DNA from 3 places in the Marinomonas sp. NPDC078689 genome. Region 2 is predicted to be linked to each of the others. Evidence: predicted binding sites of a transcription regulator. Region 2 holds the regulator's gene; each other region holds the start of a gene.
What was found. Region 2 encodes FliA, which starts transcription of late flagellar genes. Its sites were predicted from a motif close to CTAAAGTTNNNNNNNNNNCNGCCGATA; they were not measured.

Region 1: a site for FliA is predicted at 1,854-1,880, ahead of ACIGBN_RS01530 (flagellin). Genes of this name have one in related genera too.
Region 3: a site for FliA is predicted at 2,022-2,048, ahead of flgM (flagellar biosynthesis anti-sigma factor FlgM). Genes of this name have one in related genera too.

What each region holds. Positions count from the first base shown of each region.
Region 1 covers NZ_JBITUJ010000001.1:341,976-347,740, forward strand. Annotated here, with positions in the region: gene ACIGBN_RS01520 (HD-GYP domain-containing protein) at 1-485, shown strand, start outside; gene ACIGBN_RS01525 (flagellin) at 694-1,581, shown strand; gene ACIGBN_RS01530 (flagellin) at 1,933-2,814, shown strand; gene ACIGBN_RS01535 (flagellar protein FlaG) at 2,895-3,314, shown strand; gene fliD (flagellar filament capping protein FliD) at 3,356-4,795, shown strand; gene fliS (flagellar export chaperone FliS) at 4,829-5,263, shown strand; gene ACIGBN_RS01550 (hypothetical protein) at 5,263-5,556, shown strand; gene ACIGBN_RS01555 (6-hydroxymethylpterin diphosphokinase MptE-like protein) at 5,546-5,765, shown strand, end outside.
Region 2 covers NZ_JBITUJ010000008.1:75,435-81,199, reverse strand. Annotated here, with positions in the region: gene flhA (flagellar biosynthesis protein FlhA) at 1-1,963, shown strand, start outside; gene flhF (flagellar biosynthesis protein FlhF) at 2,063-3,346, shown strand; gene ACIGBN_RS13535 (RNA polymerase sigma factor FliA) at 3,448-4,185, shown strand; gene cheY (chemotaxis response regulator CheY) at 4,229-4,621, shown strand; gene ACIGBN_RS13525 (protein phosphatase CheZ) at 4,631-5,419, shown strand; gene ACIGBN_RS13520 (chemotaxis protein CheW) at 5,432-5,765, shown strand, end outside.
Region 3 covers NZ_JBITUJ010000001.1:322,759-328,523, reverse strand. Annotated here, with positions in the region: gene ACIGBN_RS01460 (CheR family methyltransferase) at 1-165, opposite strand, end outside; gene ACIGBN_RS01455 (chemotaxis protein CheV) at 229-1,158, opposite strand; gene flgA (flagellar basal body P-ring formation chaperone FlgA) at 1,289-1,981, shown strand; gene flgM (flagellar biosynthesis anti-sigma factor FlgM) at 2,087-2,404, shown strand; gene ACIGBN_RS01440 (flagella synthesis protein FlgN) at 2,439-2,918, shown strand; tRNA gene ACIGBN_RS01435 (tRNA-Arg) at 3,004-3,079, shown strand; gene ACIGBN_RS01430 (OsmC family protein) at 3,130-3,537, opposite strand; gene trpC (indole-3-glycerol phosphate synthase TrpC) at 3,559-4,371, opposite strand; gene trpD (anthranilate phosphoribosyltransferase) at 4,392-5,426, opposite strand; gene ACIGBN_RS01415 (aminodeoxychorismate/anthranilate synthase component II) at 5,436-5,765, opposite strand, start outside.

The DNA of each region.
Region 1 (5,765 bases), on a different contig from region 2:
CTAAGGTGATTTATCATATGTTGCTGGACCACCATGAACGAGTGGATGGTGCTGGGTATCCGAAAGGTAAGCAGGGCGAAGAGATTTCAATCTATGGCAAGATCGCGGCCATCATTGATGCTTACGATGCTTTGACATCAGAGCAGGTTCATCAAAAGTCAATGGGACCGGCCCAGGCAAGGCGACAACTTATTAAAGAAGCGGGGTTGGCATTTGATAAGCGTTTGCTGGCCGTCTTTCTGAAAAATATTGGTCGCATCCCCGTCGGCTCGTGTGTGTCTTTGTCTAATAGACGAATTGGCTTTGTGCTGACTCTCGGCCATGATTTTCAGCCTGCGCTGGTGCGACAAGTTTACAGTGCGAATAATAAAGCGTTTATCGCCTCTACCGACATTGACCTGTCTAAGCCAGGAACAAGCGTTAAGGTAGAAGGTGAAGTGGACGCTCAAAAATTTGGCCTGCAGTTCATTAAACATCTTGTTTGATGGCTGCGTTAGGTCGTTGATAACCATCTCCTTTCTTTGTGTTTCTCTTTTGTACCTTAGCTTTAGTAAATAAATCTTAAAAAAGATTAAAAAAAAGTTAAAGGTACAAAGGCGCTTGCCGATAAATAAATCATACAGGCAAACAACCAAATAACTAATTAAATCAAACGGTTGTTTTCCAAGATTTTAATGTTTAGGAGAGAAACAAATGGCTTTATATGTAAATACAAACACGTCTTCCTTGAATGCTCAGCGTCAGTTGATGCAGTCTGGAAAAACTCTAGATACCGCTTTTCAGCGTTTGTCTTCTGGTCAGCGAATCAATAGTGCCGCAGATGATGCAGCAGGTTTGCAAATCAGTGACCGATTAACCTCTCAGGTTAATGGCTTGAACCAATCAGTACGAAATGCCAACGATGGTATCTCCCTTGCACAAACAGCAGAAGGGGCGCTAGACGAAACAACCAACATGTTGCAACGTATGCGTACCTTGTCTATCCAGTCTGCAAACGGATCCAATACCGACAAAGATCGTTCAGCTCTTCAGCAAGAAATGTCTCAATTGTCGAAAGAAATTAACCGAGTGGCTGATACAACCACATTTGGTGGACGTAATTTGTTGGACGGTACTTACGCCGGTGTGTTCCAAGTAGGTGCTGATGCGAACCAAACGATCAGTTTTACAATGGAGTCTGGTGGTAGCGCTAACTCAATCGATTTTGCAGGAAACGGTGGTTTTACCATGTCTGGCTTGTCTGCAGGGTCTTTAACACCTCAAGTCTCTGTGTCGACCGCTTCTGTATCTAGCATGACCAATGCACAAAGCATGATTTCTGTTTTGGATACCATGATTTCTGCAGTTGATACAAAACGAGCAGAACTGGGTGCGGTACAAAACCGATTCAGCTCTACGATCAACAACTTGAGCAATATTACAGAAAATGTTGCTGCGGCTCGTTCTCGAATTAAAGACGCAGATTTCGCGGAAGAAACCGCGTCACTAACCAGTGCGCAAATTCTTCAGCAAGCGAGCAGCAGTATGCTTGCACAAGCCAATAAACGTCCGCAAACGGCATTGTCTTTATTGGGTAACTAATCAGATCCATTAGAGCGGTACGTTTGTGCCGCTTATTTTATTGTTTCGGATTTGCTTTCGAAGCAAGGTGGCTTCTCTCTCCTAGAAGCTGCTTTTAGCCAGGTGAGAATTCTGTCATCTGGTTTTTTTATGTCTAAATTTTACCCAGATTAGACATTTAACTAAATGTTTATAAACAAAATAAACATGATGTTTTTCAATATCTTAGGCATAAAACCACCCTTTGCGTGGCGTGTTTTTGCCTATATTAGGTAAATAATTGCCATAAATTGCTAAAGTTTTTTAAAGAGACGTCGATATCAAGGACGAGTACTGCTTTTTCGCAGGATTTCTGAAATCTTTGGAGGCTATATGGCTCTTTATGTAAACACGAATGCCTCATCTCTTAACGCTCAGCGTCAATTGATGAGTTCAGGGAAAACGTTAGACACAGCTTTCCAGCGATTGTCTTCTGGTAGCCGTATCAACAGTGCTGCTGATGATGCTGCTGGCTTGCAAATTTCGGATCGATTAACTTCTCAAGTTAATGGTTTGAACCAATCTGTACGTAACGCGAACGATGGCATTTCTTTGGCGCAAACCGCTGAAGGTGCATTAGACGAAACAACAAATATGCTTCAGCGTATGCGTACTTTGTCTTTGCAGTCTGCTAACGGCTCTAACACTGATAAAGATCGTACTGCACTACAGCAGGAGATGGGTCAGTTATCGAAAGAAATCAACCGTGTTGCATCGGATACTACTTTCGCAGGTCGTAACCTGTTAGACGGTACTTATGATGGTGTCTTCCAAGTTGGTGCAGATTCTAATCAAACCATCAGTTTTAACATGAAAGACGCTGGTGCGAATGGATCTATCGACTTTGCGGGTAACGGTGGTTTCACCATGTCCGGTTTGTCTAGCCAAGCATCTTCTCAAGTCAGTGTGTCTACTGCGTCTGTTACCTCTATGGCCAATGCTCAAAGCATGATCAGCGTTCTTGACTCGATGATCTCTGCGGTTGACTCTAAACGTGCGGAATTGGGTGCGGTGCAAAACCGTTTCGGTTCAACGATTAACAACCTTAGTAACATCACAGAAAACGTATCTGCAGCTCGTTCTCGAGTGAAAGATGCTGATTTTGCTCAAGAAACTGCGGCGCTAACAAGTGCACAGATTTTGCAGCAAGCTAGCTCATCGATTCTGTCACAAGCAAACCAACGTCCTCAAACCGCGTTGTCTTTATTGAGATAGTTCTTTCGTTAAGATAGTTCTAACATAGCTAAAAGCTGGGGCAGTGCCTCAGCTTTGTCTGTTTTTAGGAGACTTGGGGTATGTCGATTAGTTCTAGTGATCTTTCTAAACAAGCTTTCCACAGTATGTCGCTTAGACCAGAGCAACGTGCTTCCCATGAATTTACCGCTCGAAAGCAACTTGAGTCTAAAGTTGTCCAAGCTCTGTCCGATACAGATAGGGTAGGCAGTAATACACCACAAGGGCAAGGTCCTTCCCCTACGGTTGAGCCTAACCAAATTGAAGAAATGAACAGCAAAATGACACAATTGAATGTGCGTTTGTCATTTGAAACCACCGAAGATGGTGGCAGAAATATCATTAAAGTAGTCGATCAATCTTCCGGGGATGTAGTGCGTCAGATTCCTACTGAGGATTTTTTGAAAATGTCAGAGCGAATCGATGATATTATTAGTGAGCTAAGTGATGTTAAAGGCACCTTAGTGAACAGTAGGGTGTGATATGTCGTTTTGATGATGTCTAAAAGATCAGGAGAAAAGCTATGGCGGTTGGCTCATTGGGTGCTGGATCAGGTGTTGATCTAGAGTCACTTGTTAATAAAATGGTGAGCGCTCAGAGAGATGATAAGGTTAAGCTGTATAAAAATACCATCCAAGGCTACGACTCGAAATTATCAGCGTTAGGGTCTGTTGGATCAGCCATCGACACCTTCAAATCTACCGTAGAAAAGCTAAATGATAGCGATCTTTTCACTGGTCGTAATGCCATTGTTGATCAACCTGATGACAAGAAAGTACTTGATGTAAGTGCAGACCGAAACTCTTCAAACGGCTCTTATGAAATCAGTGTTAATCAGACTGCAAAAGGCAGTCGAGCTTTATCTACACCAGGGTTATTCAGTTCAGCCGATGATGTGATTACCGCTCGCGGTGGTAAATTAACCTTTAGTGCTGGAGATAAATCTTTTACGCTTGATGTACCGCCTAAAACAACACTCTCCCAATTAAGAAAACAAATAAATAGCGCAGAAGACAATTTCGGCGTGTCGGCCAACTTGGTTGATAACGGTGAAGGAAATTTGTTTTTTACGATTACCTCGGATAAAGAAGGGGATGGCAGTTCTTTACGCATCTCAAACGTACCGACTCCCTTATCTCAGTTGGCTATTTCGGATTCCTTAACGCAAGATGAAAAAGACGCATTAGAAAAAGCACCGACTAATGCCAGTGGTTTGTCTTTAGACAGCGTATCTACCGAAGGTTTGTCAGCAGGTATGTCTGTGTCACTCAATGATCAAGCGCGAGACGCTGTGATTACGGTAGATGGCATTCAGATTCGTAACGACAGTAATACGTTTGATAAAGCGGTGTCTGGCTTATCAATAGACGCACTTGCTCTAACGACCAAGCCAACAAAGGTGGATGTTAGTTATGACGAAGAAACAGTGAAAGAGACGATTAAAAGTTTCGTCTCTTCTTATAATGATCTTGTTGGCGTTTTAGGTCGAAGTGCTGCGAAAGGCTCTGTCTTGAATGGTAATAGCATGATTCGCAACTTGCAGTCATCAATGACCAGTAGTTTCATGATGAGTCATTCTAATACTGGCAAGCTAGCTTCTGTTTTTGACCTTGGCCTTAAAATGGGCAGTAAGGGGACCTTGAGTATCAATGAAGCTAAGCTTGATAAAGCAATAAGCCAGAATTATGACGAACTTCCTGACTTATTTACCGGCACTGGTGGCGTCGCTGGGTCTTTGGATAAATTGCTGAACAGTTATACCGGCAGAGACGGTATGAATCAGGCGCTTAAGGATTCCATCCAAAAGTCCAAAGATAACACAGAAGAAACCTTGCAATCTTATGAAGATCGCATGACCAAATACGAAGCTTCTCTACGGGATAAATTTACCAACTTAGGCTCACAACTTTCTAATATGAAAGCCCAGGGCAACTATTTAAATTCCACACTAAATAATCTGTAACAATGTTTTAACTGTAACAAAACGGGGTTGTGTATGTACGAGAAAAAAGGGATTCATGCTTATAAAAAGGACTCACTAAAGTCTGATTTGGCCTCTGCAGATCCTCATCGAGTCATTCAGCTCTTAATGCAAGGTGCCTTAGAGCGGTTAGCACTTGGTAAAGGCTGTATTGCGCGAGCTGATTGGGAAGGAAAGGCCGCAGCACTGACAAGCGCTGTTGAAATTATTAATAGCTTACGCGATGCCTTAGACCGCGATGTTAATCCTGAGTTAGTCGATAATCTTGAGTCTTTGTATGACTACATGACGGCTCAAATTACTGAGGCGAGTGTGAAGAAAGATACCGCGATTCTTGATCATGTAATGGGTCTTATCTTACAGATCAAAGGCGCTTGGGACCAAATTTCTGATATGGACAAACAGAAAGCCTACGAAGAAAGAAATCAAGCCAGAACAGGAACGGTTTAATGCTGGATGAGGCTTACCTAAAACGCTCGATTACGATACTAGAAAAAAGCATCAAGGAAAAAGACAGTCAGGAAATACTGCGCTTTTGCGAAGAAAATGATGCTTTTATTCGCTCTATCGAACCTTCAGGTAATGCTCAAATAGACTCTCAGATAAAGGTCTTTATACAGCTACATCAACAAGCGATTATGCTTATTCAACACCTACATGACACCATGAAAGAGCAGCTTTTTCAGTCCACCAAAACACGCAAAGGTGTTAGTCAGTACAAAGGCGTCAAACATGCTAAATGAGAGCTCCCCTGTTTCTGTTGAGCAAACAGAAGAATTTATTTTGCTTTTTTCTCAAGGTTTAGCGCGCATTAAAGAGCATGACCAAGTTCTTACTGAGCGTTATCTTAAAAATATGGCGTTATTTGCCAGTGTTATGCCGCACATATACGACGAGTTTGTTCACTTCCAGCCGACAAAAAAACATATTTACATGGAAGCTTGCGGCGACT
Region 2 (5,765 bases):
CATCGTTGTTCTTCTTGTGGCTATTTATTCTTTACGTCCTCTCGATTTTGCCGTTTTCCCTACGGTACTACTGGTTTCCACACTAATGAGGTTGGCGCTAAACGTGGCCTCTACTCGAGTGGTTTTGCTTCATGGTCACGAAGGCCCGGATGCCGCAGGTAAGGTTATTCAAGCCTTTGGTGAAGTGGTTATTGGTGGCAACTATGTTGTGGGCTTCGTGGTTTTCGCCATCTTGATGATCATCAACTTTGCGGTGGTGACCAAAGGTGCTGGACGAATCTCTGAAGTAAGCGCGCGTTTTACCTTGGATGCGATGCCAGGTAAGCAGATGGCGATCGATGCCGATTTGAACGCTGGCATGATTGACGCGGATCAAGCCAAAATACGCCGGTCAGAAATTGCCTCTGAAGCCGAATTTTACGGTTCTATGGACGGTGCCTCAAAGTTTGTGAAAGGGGATGCGGTTGCGGGTCTGCTAATCTTAGGCATCAACATTATTGGTGGTTTGGCGATTGGTATGGCGCAGCATGATTTGACATTTGTTGAAGCAATCCAACGCTACTCATTGTTAACCATTGGTGATGGCTTGGTGGCGCAGTTGCCTTCTTTGATGCTGTCTACCGCGGCGGCCATTATGGTAACTCGAGTGAATGAGTCGGGTGACATGGGCACGCAAGTATTCACTCAGATGTTCGGTTCGCCAAAGGCTTTGTATGTGGCCGCGGCGGTATTGACCATCATGGGGATTGTGCCTGGAATGCCGCACTTTTCGTTCCTTTCACTGGCCTTTTCATTGGGTGGGTTTGCGTATTATTTAGAGTATCGCAAGAAACAAAAAGCCTTGGCTGGCGTGAAAGGGCCGAGTAAGTCGAGCTCTTCCGATGTGGCACCTTCTTCTGAGTCTAAGGACTTGAGTTGGGATGATGTGGCGCCAGTGGATATGTTGGGGCTGGAAGTTGGTTATCGGCTGATTCCACTGGTTGATAAGTCGCAAGGTGGTGAATTGCTGGCCCGAATTAAAGGGGTGCGTCGTAAGCTGTCCCAAGACCTTGGCTTTTTGGTGCCAAGTGTTCATATTCGCGATAATTTAGATTTGATGCCTAATGCCTATCGTGTGACCTTGATGGGGGTGAGTTTGGCAGAAGCCGAAGTGCACCCAGATAAAGATTTGGCGATCGACCCAGGTCAGGTGTTTGGCTCTATTGACGGCATTGCCGGTAAAGACCCTTCGTTTGGGTTGGATGCGGTGTGGATTGACCCGAAAAAACGTGACCAAGCACAAACTTACGGTTATACCGTGGTGGACGTGAGTACTGTGGTGGCAACCCATCTCAATCAAATTATGCACAAACACGCGTATGAATTGATTGGTCATGATGAAGTTCAGCAATTGCTCAGCTTGCTGAAGCAATACAATCCTAAGTTAGCGGAAGAATTGGTGCCAAATACGGTTCCTTTAAGTGTGCTTCTAAAAGTATTGCAGAACCTATTGATCGAAGGTGTGCCATTGCGAGATATGCGCACCATTGCTGAGGCCATTATGGGGGTTCAGCCGAAAACTCAGGACCCTATGGTGCTCACGGCGGCCGTGCGTACAGCGCTTTCTCGAATGATTATTCAGACATTGGCAGATGGCGTAGAAGAGATTCCGGTGCTGACGCTGGACCCTCAATTAGAGAAGATGCTCATGCAAACAGTGCAACAGAGTCAGCAATCTGGCATTAAGAATGAAGAAGCCTTGATTTTAGAGCCAAAAATGGCAGAACAATTGCAAAGCTCTTTGAAAGAATCTGCCGAACAGCAAGAAGCAATGGGCAATACGCCTATCTTGATTGTGTCTGCACCAATACGACCTATGTTGGCGCGCTTTATGCGCTATGGAATGGTAAATATGTCAGTATTGTCTTATCAGGAAGTGCCTGATCACAAAAGAATCACTGTGGTCGGTGTGATAGGTCAATAGTCTGTATTGATTGTAATGATTTACTATCTATATTTATCAAAACCTTTCGGGTAAGCTATGGATTTGTAAGAAAAATAAACTAGAAGGATTGTAGTATTCATGCAAATTAGGCGGTTTCGAGCACCCGACATGCGCCAAGCAATACGGAAAGTCCGTGATGCTGTGGGCCCTGACGCGGTCATTTTGTCGAACCAACGCCTAGCGACAGGGGAAATAGAGATTGTTGCAGCATTGGATTATGACGGCTCTTTGCCTTCTAGTATGGCCGAAAAGAAAGCGTCAACACCTTCTCCTCGTTCTGCCCAAGCGAAGCGACCTGAGCAGAATCAAGACCCGAGTGCAGAATATTTTGAACGTATAGAGCGAGCAAAGCAGTATTCGCCAGCTCAGCCTAGCGCACCAGAACCGCAGGCCGCTTCTTTTGATTTGCCACCATTGCAAGAGGATCAAGAAGATCCGTTAGTGGAAGAGGCGCTGTCGCTAAAAAACCGGGACAACGCGCGTCAGATTCATGAAATGGAACTGGAGCTGCAACACGTTCGAGATATGTTGGAGCAACAGACCGCCGCTAACTCGAAAGTGAATCCGATTGAAGCTCAAGCGAGAGAGAAACTAAAGCGCTTGGGGTTATCTGACACTGTGATATCGCGCCTTTTAGACGATATTGATTTAAAAGGGCGAGAAGACGACTGGAATCGATTATTAGCTCATCTAGCGGATTACATTCCTATTCGTTCTAATAATAATGAATTACAGGGTTGTATTGCTTTTATGGGCCCGACGGGTGTGGGCAAGACCACGTCAATTGGTAAAATTGCCGCCCAACATGTATTGAAGCACGGCTCGGGAAGTGTGGTTTTAGTAACCACAGATACCTATCGAATTGCCGCCCATGAGCAACTTCGGACATTTGGTCGTATACTCAATGTCCCAGTTGAAGTTGTTAATGAGTATTCTGATTTAAACGAAGTGCTGGCAAAGTACTCAGATTATTCATTGGTGCTGGTTGATACGGCAGGGATGAATCCTCGGGATTCTAACCTAGAACGTCAGTTGTTAATGATGAAACGGGCGCGTGTCGGATTAAAGAAATTGCTTGTATTGCCTTGTACTAGCCAACGACAAGTATTGAAAACCGTCATCGATGTGTATTCTCAAGTGCAGTTAGATGGCTGTGTATTGAGTAAACTTGATGAGTCTGCCTCGCTAGGCGAAGCGATTAGTGTGGTGGTAGAGGAAGGGTTACCGGTTGTTTATATCGCTGACGGTCAACGCATTCCAGATGATATTGAGCCTGCACGGGCCCACAATTTAATTAGTCGAGCGGTATATACGGCAGAGCATTATAGTCAACTTTACGGTGCATTAAGATATGGCAGTTAGTAATATGGTGCTTGATTAGGTCAAGCCCCGAGCCAAAGTCTGTAGTACAGTTATTATGTGCATTGGATTCAAATAGTTAAAGGTTGTTTACGCTATAACTTATGCAAACCAAAAACGGATATAACACATACGCTAAAAAAGCGACCTTGTCAGTTGATGCTATTGTTGACCAGTATGGTTATTTAGTTAAAAAAATTGCGTATCATCTGTTGGCTCGCTTGCCAAACAGTGTTGATGTAAATGATTTAACACAAGCGGGAATGATGGGGTTGATTGAAGCCTATAAACGGTTTGAATCAAACAAAGGCGCTAGTTTTGAAACCTATGCTGGAATTCGCATTCGTGGTTCCATTATGGATGAGATTCGCAAAGCAGATTGGGCTCCTCGCTCCGTCAGACGAAATGGTCGTGCCGTATCGGCAGCGATACATGAGTTAGAATCTAAAGTTGGCCGTGATGTAACCGATATGGAAGTAGCGGCTCACATGGCCATTAGCATTGATGAATATCATGACATTATTCATTCATCAATGACCACTCAGCTATTCAGCTATGAAGAAATCATTGAAAGTGACAGTGGTGTCTTGGATGGCATGTCATCGGACGTTAATAGTACGCCCTATGCCATGACAGAAGAGAGTGGCTTTCAGGGGCAGTTGGCGAAAGAGATCGACTTACTCCCAGAAAGAGAAAAACTTGTATTATCTCTTTACTACAATGAAGAGTTAAATTTAAAAGAAATTGGCGCGGTGTTAGGTGTCAGTGAATCTAGAGTCAGTCAAATACACAGCCAAGCCGCGATGCGGTTAAAGGCTCGATTAAGTGACTGGCAGGACTAAATTATGTGTTTTGAAAGACTAACGTTAGAGTGTGGAGGGTGCATTGGATAAAAACATGAAGATCCTGATTGTTGATGATTTCTCGACAATGAGACGTATCATCAAAAACTTACTGCGGGATTTGGGGTTTACCAATACAGTTGAAGCGGATGATGGAACAACAGCGTTGCCGATTCTTCAAGCAGGCACAGTGGACTTTCTTGTGACCGATTGGAATATGCCAGGGATGACTGGAATCGAGTTGCTTCGTGCTGTTCGAGCGGATGAGAAATTAAAAAGCATCCCCGTTCTTATGGTAACGGCGGAAGCGAAACGTGACCAGATTATTGCAGCGGCACAAGCTGGTGTAAATGGCTATGTTGTTAAGCCTTTTACTGCGGTAGCTCTCAAAGAAAAAATTGAGAAAATATTCGAACGAATCGATGCGGCTAAATAAGGACTGTTGATGTCAAAGCAATCTGGATCTGAACTAGGAGATTTTGAAAACTTAGTTAGAGATGGTGCTGTTGATTTATTAAATCATTTGGAGACAGGTGATTTTAGTGGCGCTATTAAGATAATACAGGAACTGAGTGACGCTCGGCACAGTAGCTTTTATAAAGAGGTGGGCACATTAACACGCAGCCTCCATGATGCTATTCGAGATTTTCAAATCGATTCAATGGATTTAGTCGTAGGCGATAAAGCCAGTGATTCTGGAACCAAGATCACGGATGCGTCTGATCGCCTAAATTATGTCATTGAACTAACGAGTTCTGCTGCTAACAAAACCATGGATATGGTAGATAGCAGTATGCCTGTTGCCAGTGAATTGCAGGCTCAAGCAAAAGAATTACGAAAGGATTGGGGCCGATTGATTCAACGTGATCTCACGCCGCAAGAATTTCGTGAGTTATACAAGCGTATTGATGTCTTTTTACAATATGCGGATAACAGTGCCACCGCTTTACACTCCAACCTCAACACCATTCTCTTAGAGCAAGGCTACCAAGATCTTACGGGTCAGGTTATTGCTAGAGTGAATGATTTAATTCGAGATGTAGAAGAACGCCTTGTTCATCTTGTTGCTGTTGCAGGACGCGTTGATAGTATCTCCGGGATTCAATACGAAGAGAAAGAGGCAGAACACGATGACACTCGTGGACATGGCCCAGCTATTAATAAACAAAACAACCCTGAAGTACTAAATAGTCAAGACGAAGTAGACGACTTGCTATCAAGTCTTGGTTTCTAAAAGGAGCTGAGGATGAGTTTCGAGGTCGATGAAGAAATTCTGCAGGATTTTTTGGTAGAAGCTGGCGAACTGCTTGAACAGCTTTCCGAACAATTAGTAGATCTAGAGCAAAACCCAGATGATAAACAGCTACTTAATGCTATTTTTCGTGGTTTTCACACCGTCAAAGGCGGCGCGGGTTTTCTCCAGTTAACCGCTTTAGTAGATTGCTGTCATTACGCGGAAAGTGTGTTTGATATCTTGCGCAATGGTCAGCGTAAAATTGATTCAGAGTTAATGGATGTCGTATTACAGGCGTTAGATGCTGTAAACGAAATGTTTGATACCGTACGGGCAGGTGGTGAAC
Region 3 (5,765 bases), on a different contig from region 2:
CAGCTGCTCAATTTTAGTAAAATTCTCCCTCTCAAGGGTTTTTCCTAACCGGCTAGCAACAAGATATTGCTTATTCTCACTAAGAGAAATACCACAAGCCTTTTGTAGGAAATTTCTAAACCTAAGATAACCATTAGGTGTAATTGCATTTGTACTACTGAGCATTAAAACTCCTAAAGCAGCAGACAATAAAAGCGCATCGAGACACGGCTCGATTATAACAATGTATCAATCCGCTTGAACCTGAACCGTCTCAATCGCTAAGCGCGCTAATTCATCAGGTTGAAATTTCGCTAAGAACCCATCCGCTCCTACCTTCTTCACCATCGCCTCATTGAAAACGCCGCTCAATGAAGTATGAAGGAGTATGAACAAATCCTGTAAACGGCTGTCATTTCGAATTGCCGTGGTCAAGGTATAGCCATCCATCTCAGGCATTTCGATGTCTGAAATAACCATGGCAAATTCTTTCGTCACATCCGCACCATCAGCCACCATGCCTTGCAGATAGTTTAAGGCTTCACGCCCATCATTTAATACTGTGGTTGCAAAACCCACTTGTTCCATACAACGCTTGATCTGCTTACGGGCAACAGACGAATCATCAACAATAAGAATATGATGTTTCTTAGCATTATTTTGCACGCCTTCGTTGACGATCCCATCAGATATATCCTGACGAGTTGGCGCCACCTCGGACAAAATTTGTTCCACATCGATGATTTCAACCATCTCTTTGTCTACTTGGCAGACAGCAGTAAGATAATTGTCATTCAGCAAGCCTCTTGGAGGTGGTTGTATATCACTCCAATTCATATTCACGATACGCTCAACACCACGCACTAAGAAACCCTGAATACGACGGTTATACTCAGTAATAATGACAAAGCACTGCCCGATATTTTCCATTGGGCTCGCGCCTGTTGCCAACCCTAAGTCTAAAATAGGAATGGTGCCACCACGAATATGCGCCACACCCCTAACAACCGGGTTGCTGTGCGGTAAAGCGGTCAGTTTAGGACACTGCAATACTTCTTTTACTTTAAAAACATTGATCCCGTAAATCTGTTTTCCATTCAGTCGAAAAAGCAGTAATTCGAGGCGGTTCTCCCCAACTAGCTGGGTACGCTGGTTAACGCTATCGAGAACACTAGCCATAAATGTCTCCTAAAATATGTATACGTAAAGTGAGTATTAAGTCAGACTCATTAATATTAAAATATAAAGCCATAATAGAGGGATTATCCCTATTTTACTAATAACTTAACAATAACAAAGAGAGTTAATTATGTCGTCAGTAAGGCTAATAATAGCCTTTGCTTGCCTCCAAGCCAGTTATAGCTTCGCTTTATCGGTAACCGAGCAAATTCACAACTATATTAATCTTGTTGAGATTCCAAGACTGGCAAGCGTGTACCCCGATGCCGACATTAAAATTGATCTCAATAATCAAGCCGCTCTGAGCTACTTGCCAGATTGCCAAGACACCAAGATAACAATAGAAAACCAACGCCCTAACGCGTCAAAACGCACTACCTACGCGATATCCTGCACATCGCCTGAATGGAAGTCCTTTGTGCCGGTCACCCAAACCATTTTAATTTCTGCCATCAAAGCGACCTCACCGATCAACCGCGGGCAGACCATTAACCAGCAAAACACAGACATTGGCCAAGTTGATATCACAAGTCTTAGAGGGCAAGTTTTTACTAAAAGTCACCCACCTTACGGATTAATTGCTTCTCGCAACTTACGCATTAATGCGTTCATCACCGACAACGTCACGAAACAGCCGACGCTGATCAAAAAAGGCGAGCGCATCTTAATTACAGCAAGAACCGGCAATATCGTCGTGAAAATGAATGGCAAAGCACTAGAGAATGGCATTAAAGGTCAACAAATTCGCGTACAAAACACCAGTTCGGGGCGAATTATATACGCGAAAGTTGTAACCGACAGTGAGGTTCTTGTAAACTACTAAGCAGTGTTTCATTGCGATGTATAAATATCGGCTTTTTCTACTAAAGTTTTCCAACTCAAAGCCGTTAAAGCTAGTAGGCAAATCATTCGAGGCGGTAATAACCCAATGGCAATAAATTTTACAGGGATATCAAATCAGGGCAACGTTGCTAAAAACAACCGTACACCTGTAGAAGATTCCACTACATCGAAAGCTTCTGTTGACGCCAACACGTCGAGCAGCGGTGGCATTATGGCCGAAGATACCGTCAAGCTCAGTGGCGCCGCTCAAACACTGCAAAATCAAGAATCCAAAATTAATGGCCTTTCTGACATTGATCAGCAAAAAGTAGATCAAATCAAACAAGCCATTGCATCTGGAAACTACAAAATCGACTCGCAAAAACTTGCCAGCAACATGGCTTCTATGGATTCATTATTCTAGACTGTTACTAATACAGTCTTAATTGGTTTGCCTTATGCTGCCCATCGTTCCTGTTTTTCTAAGAAGCAAAGAAATACTGCAACAGCTATCCTCTCTGCTTGATAGCGAACGAGTCGCATTTGGTGAGTTAAACAGCGAAGCCATTGTCAGTATCGCCACCGAAAAAAGCACCCTCCTTGATGAAATGAACTTGCTAAATGAGCGCAGAGTCAATCTACTCATTAAGTTCAATATCCTTGACCGCAAGAAACCGTCCGAAGAAGATTTCAAAGTATGGCTTTCTGAGCAAGACAGCTCAATGGATGAAACCCGCCAACTTATGGAAGACTGCGAAGCCCTGCTCACAATCTGCAAAACAAAGAACCAAAGTAATGCTCGCATTCTTAGCACCTTGCAAAAGCGCAACAAACACCTTTTTGAGTTACTGCAAGGTCATAATGACAAAAGTAAAGTCTACACTTCCAGAGGCGCCACCCGCCCAATTAGTAGCAAACACACGCTAGGAAGAGCCTAAAATACTCATACAAATCAATTATTTCCCGCTTCAGAATTTGAGTTAGCGTGCAAAATCAGGTATAAATCTCAGATCGAAAGATAATGTCCCCTTAGTTCAGCCGGATAGAACAAGGACCTCCTAAGTCTTAGACGTGAGTTCGAATCTCGCAGGGGACACCAGACACAAAAAAAGAGCGTTACCGCTCTTTTTAAACGCACAGAAAGTGCTGTTATTCTGCTTCTATCACCTCAAAGCTATGAACAATCTTCACACCGCCTTTTTCAAGCATCAAAGACGCAGAACAATATTCTTCAGCCGATAGCTTAACGGCGCGCTCTACCACCTTGTCCTTGAGGTTACGCCCAGCCACTACAAAATGAACGCGTATTTCAGTAAAAACGGACGGAACGGTATCCGCACGATCCGCGTCAATCTTAGCCACACAAGAGACCACATCTTGACGAGATTTTTTAAGAATATTCACCACATCATAAGAGGTGCAACCACCTAAGCCGGCCAATAAGAGCTCCATTGGGCGAGCGCCTGCTTGTTGATTACCATCTATTTCAATACTAAAGCCTGAGCCTGTTTGTGCGGTAAAATGCACATCTTCTTGCCATGTTACTTCGGTTTTCATCGTCTAACCTTCTTTACAATCTTAATCAAAAAGCTCTGCCAATTTTTCACCTGGATTTTGCGCTTTCATAAAGGCTTCACCAACCAAAAAGGCATGTATATTGTTTTGACGCATTAGCGCCACATCATCGCGTGAATGAATACCACTTTCCGTCACAATTAGACGATTTTCAGGAACGCCTTTCATCAACTCAAAAGTATGATCTAGGCTTAATTCAAAGGTATGCAAGTCTCTATTGTTAATGCCTAACAATTCTGTCTCGGTATACTCCAATGCAAGCTCCAATTCTGCCTGATTGTGAACCTCAACCAAAACATCCATCCCCAACTCTCGCGCCAAGGAATCAAACGCTTTCAGTTGAGCACCATCTAAACAGGCCGCAATCAGAAGAATGCAATCCGCTCCAATCGCACGAGATTCCATTATTTGGTATTCATCGACCATGAAATCTTTGCGAATCACTGGCAACTTGCAGGCATTACGCGCCTCGACCAGATAATCCTCATGGCCCATGAAAAAATCGTGATCGGTTAGTACAGACAAACACGCAGCGCCATACTGCTCATAAGAGCGAGCAATTTGTGCTGGCGAAAAATTTTCTCGCAAAACGCCTTTACTAGGGGATGCTTTCTTTACTTCTGCGATTACCCCAGCGTTACCCGCTGCCACCTTGTTACGCAGCGCCTGAGCAAAGCCTCTTGTCGCATTATGAACATTGGCGACAGAAGCGGCCACTTCCAAATTCGCATAAGAGGTTTGGGCTTTACGCGCCTCTATTTCTTCAAACTTACGCGCGACAATTTTTCTTAAAATGGTTGGAATTTCTACTTGCATAACAACATCCTTCGCTTTACTTACTCAGCGTTTTTATAATAACGGGTAAAACTAGCCAACTCAGAAAGCTTCACTTTCGCCAGCCCACTACCAATCATGTCTTCCGCCATTTCTACGCCTTGCTTTAGCGTGTCAGCGACACCACAAACATAGATAGCTGCACCAGCATTTAACGCCACAATATCGCGCGCCGGATTCTCAATACCCTTGCCTTCTAATGCCGTTTTCACCAGCACCAAGCTGTTACTTGAATCTGTGGCTTGCAAGCTTTCAAGAGATTGGGTCGGAATCCCAAAGTCTTCCGGTGCAACCGTATATTCTGAGATCTCACCGTTTTTCAACTCGGCGACATACGTCGGTGCGCCAATGCTAATTTCGTCCAAGCCATCTTGAGAATGAACCACCATCACATGCTCACTGCCTAATGCCTTAAGCACTTCGGCAATGGGACGAACCCACTCTTTCGCGAAAACACCCATCACCTGATTCTTAGTACCAGCCGGATTAGTCAGCGGCCCTAATAAGTTAAAAATCGTTCGTGTGGCCATTTCTTTACGAGGGCCTACTGCGTACTTCATTGCAGAGTGATGATTTGGCGCGAACATAAAACCCAAACCAATTTCTTCAACACAACGACAGACTTGCTCCGCGCTTAAATCAAGGTAGATTCCCGCCTCTTCCAATACATCGGCACTGCCCGATTTGGAGGAAACAGAACGCCCGCCATGCTTAGCAACCTTGCCACCAGCAGCAGCCACCACAAACGCCGACGCCGTAGACACATTAAATAAGTTACCGCCATCGCCCCCGGTACCACAGGTATCGACCAAATTGTCTAATGGCAAATCAACCTTCATAGACAATTCGCGCATTACCTCTGCGGCGGCTGTAATTTCGGCGACGGTTTCGCCTTTCATTCGTAAACCGATTAAGAATCCGCCAATTTGAGCGGGTGTGGCTTTTCCTGTCATTATATCGGTCATAACAAGACGCATTTGATCACTGGTCAAATCCTGATGACTCGCTACCGCTGAGATTGCTTTTTGGATATCCACCCGTTTCTCCTATCGCGTCAAAAAATTTGCTAACAAGGCGTGTCCCGCCTCAGTCAAAATAGATTCTGGGTGAAATTGCACCCCTTCTACAGGTAGGGACTTATGTCGCATCCCCATAATTTCGTCTCGATTACCGTCTTGGTCCTGTGTCCAAGCCGTCACCTCAAAGCAGTCCGGTAAACTGGTTTCATCAACAATCAGAGAATGATAACGCGTTGCTCTTTGCGGATTCGGTAAGCCTTGAAATACAGACGTGCCATGGTGATAAATAAGCGAGGTTTTCCCATGCATGACATTTTTAGCACGAATCACATCCCCACCAAAGACTTGCCCAATACT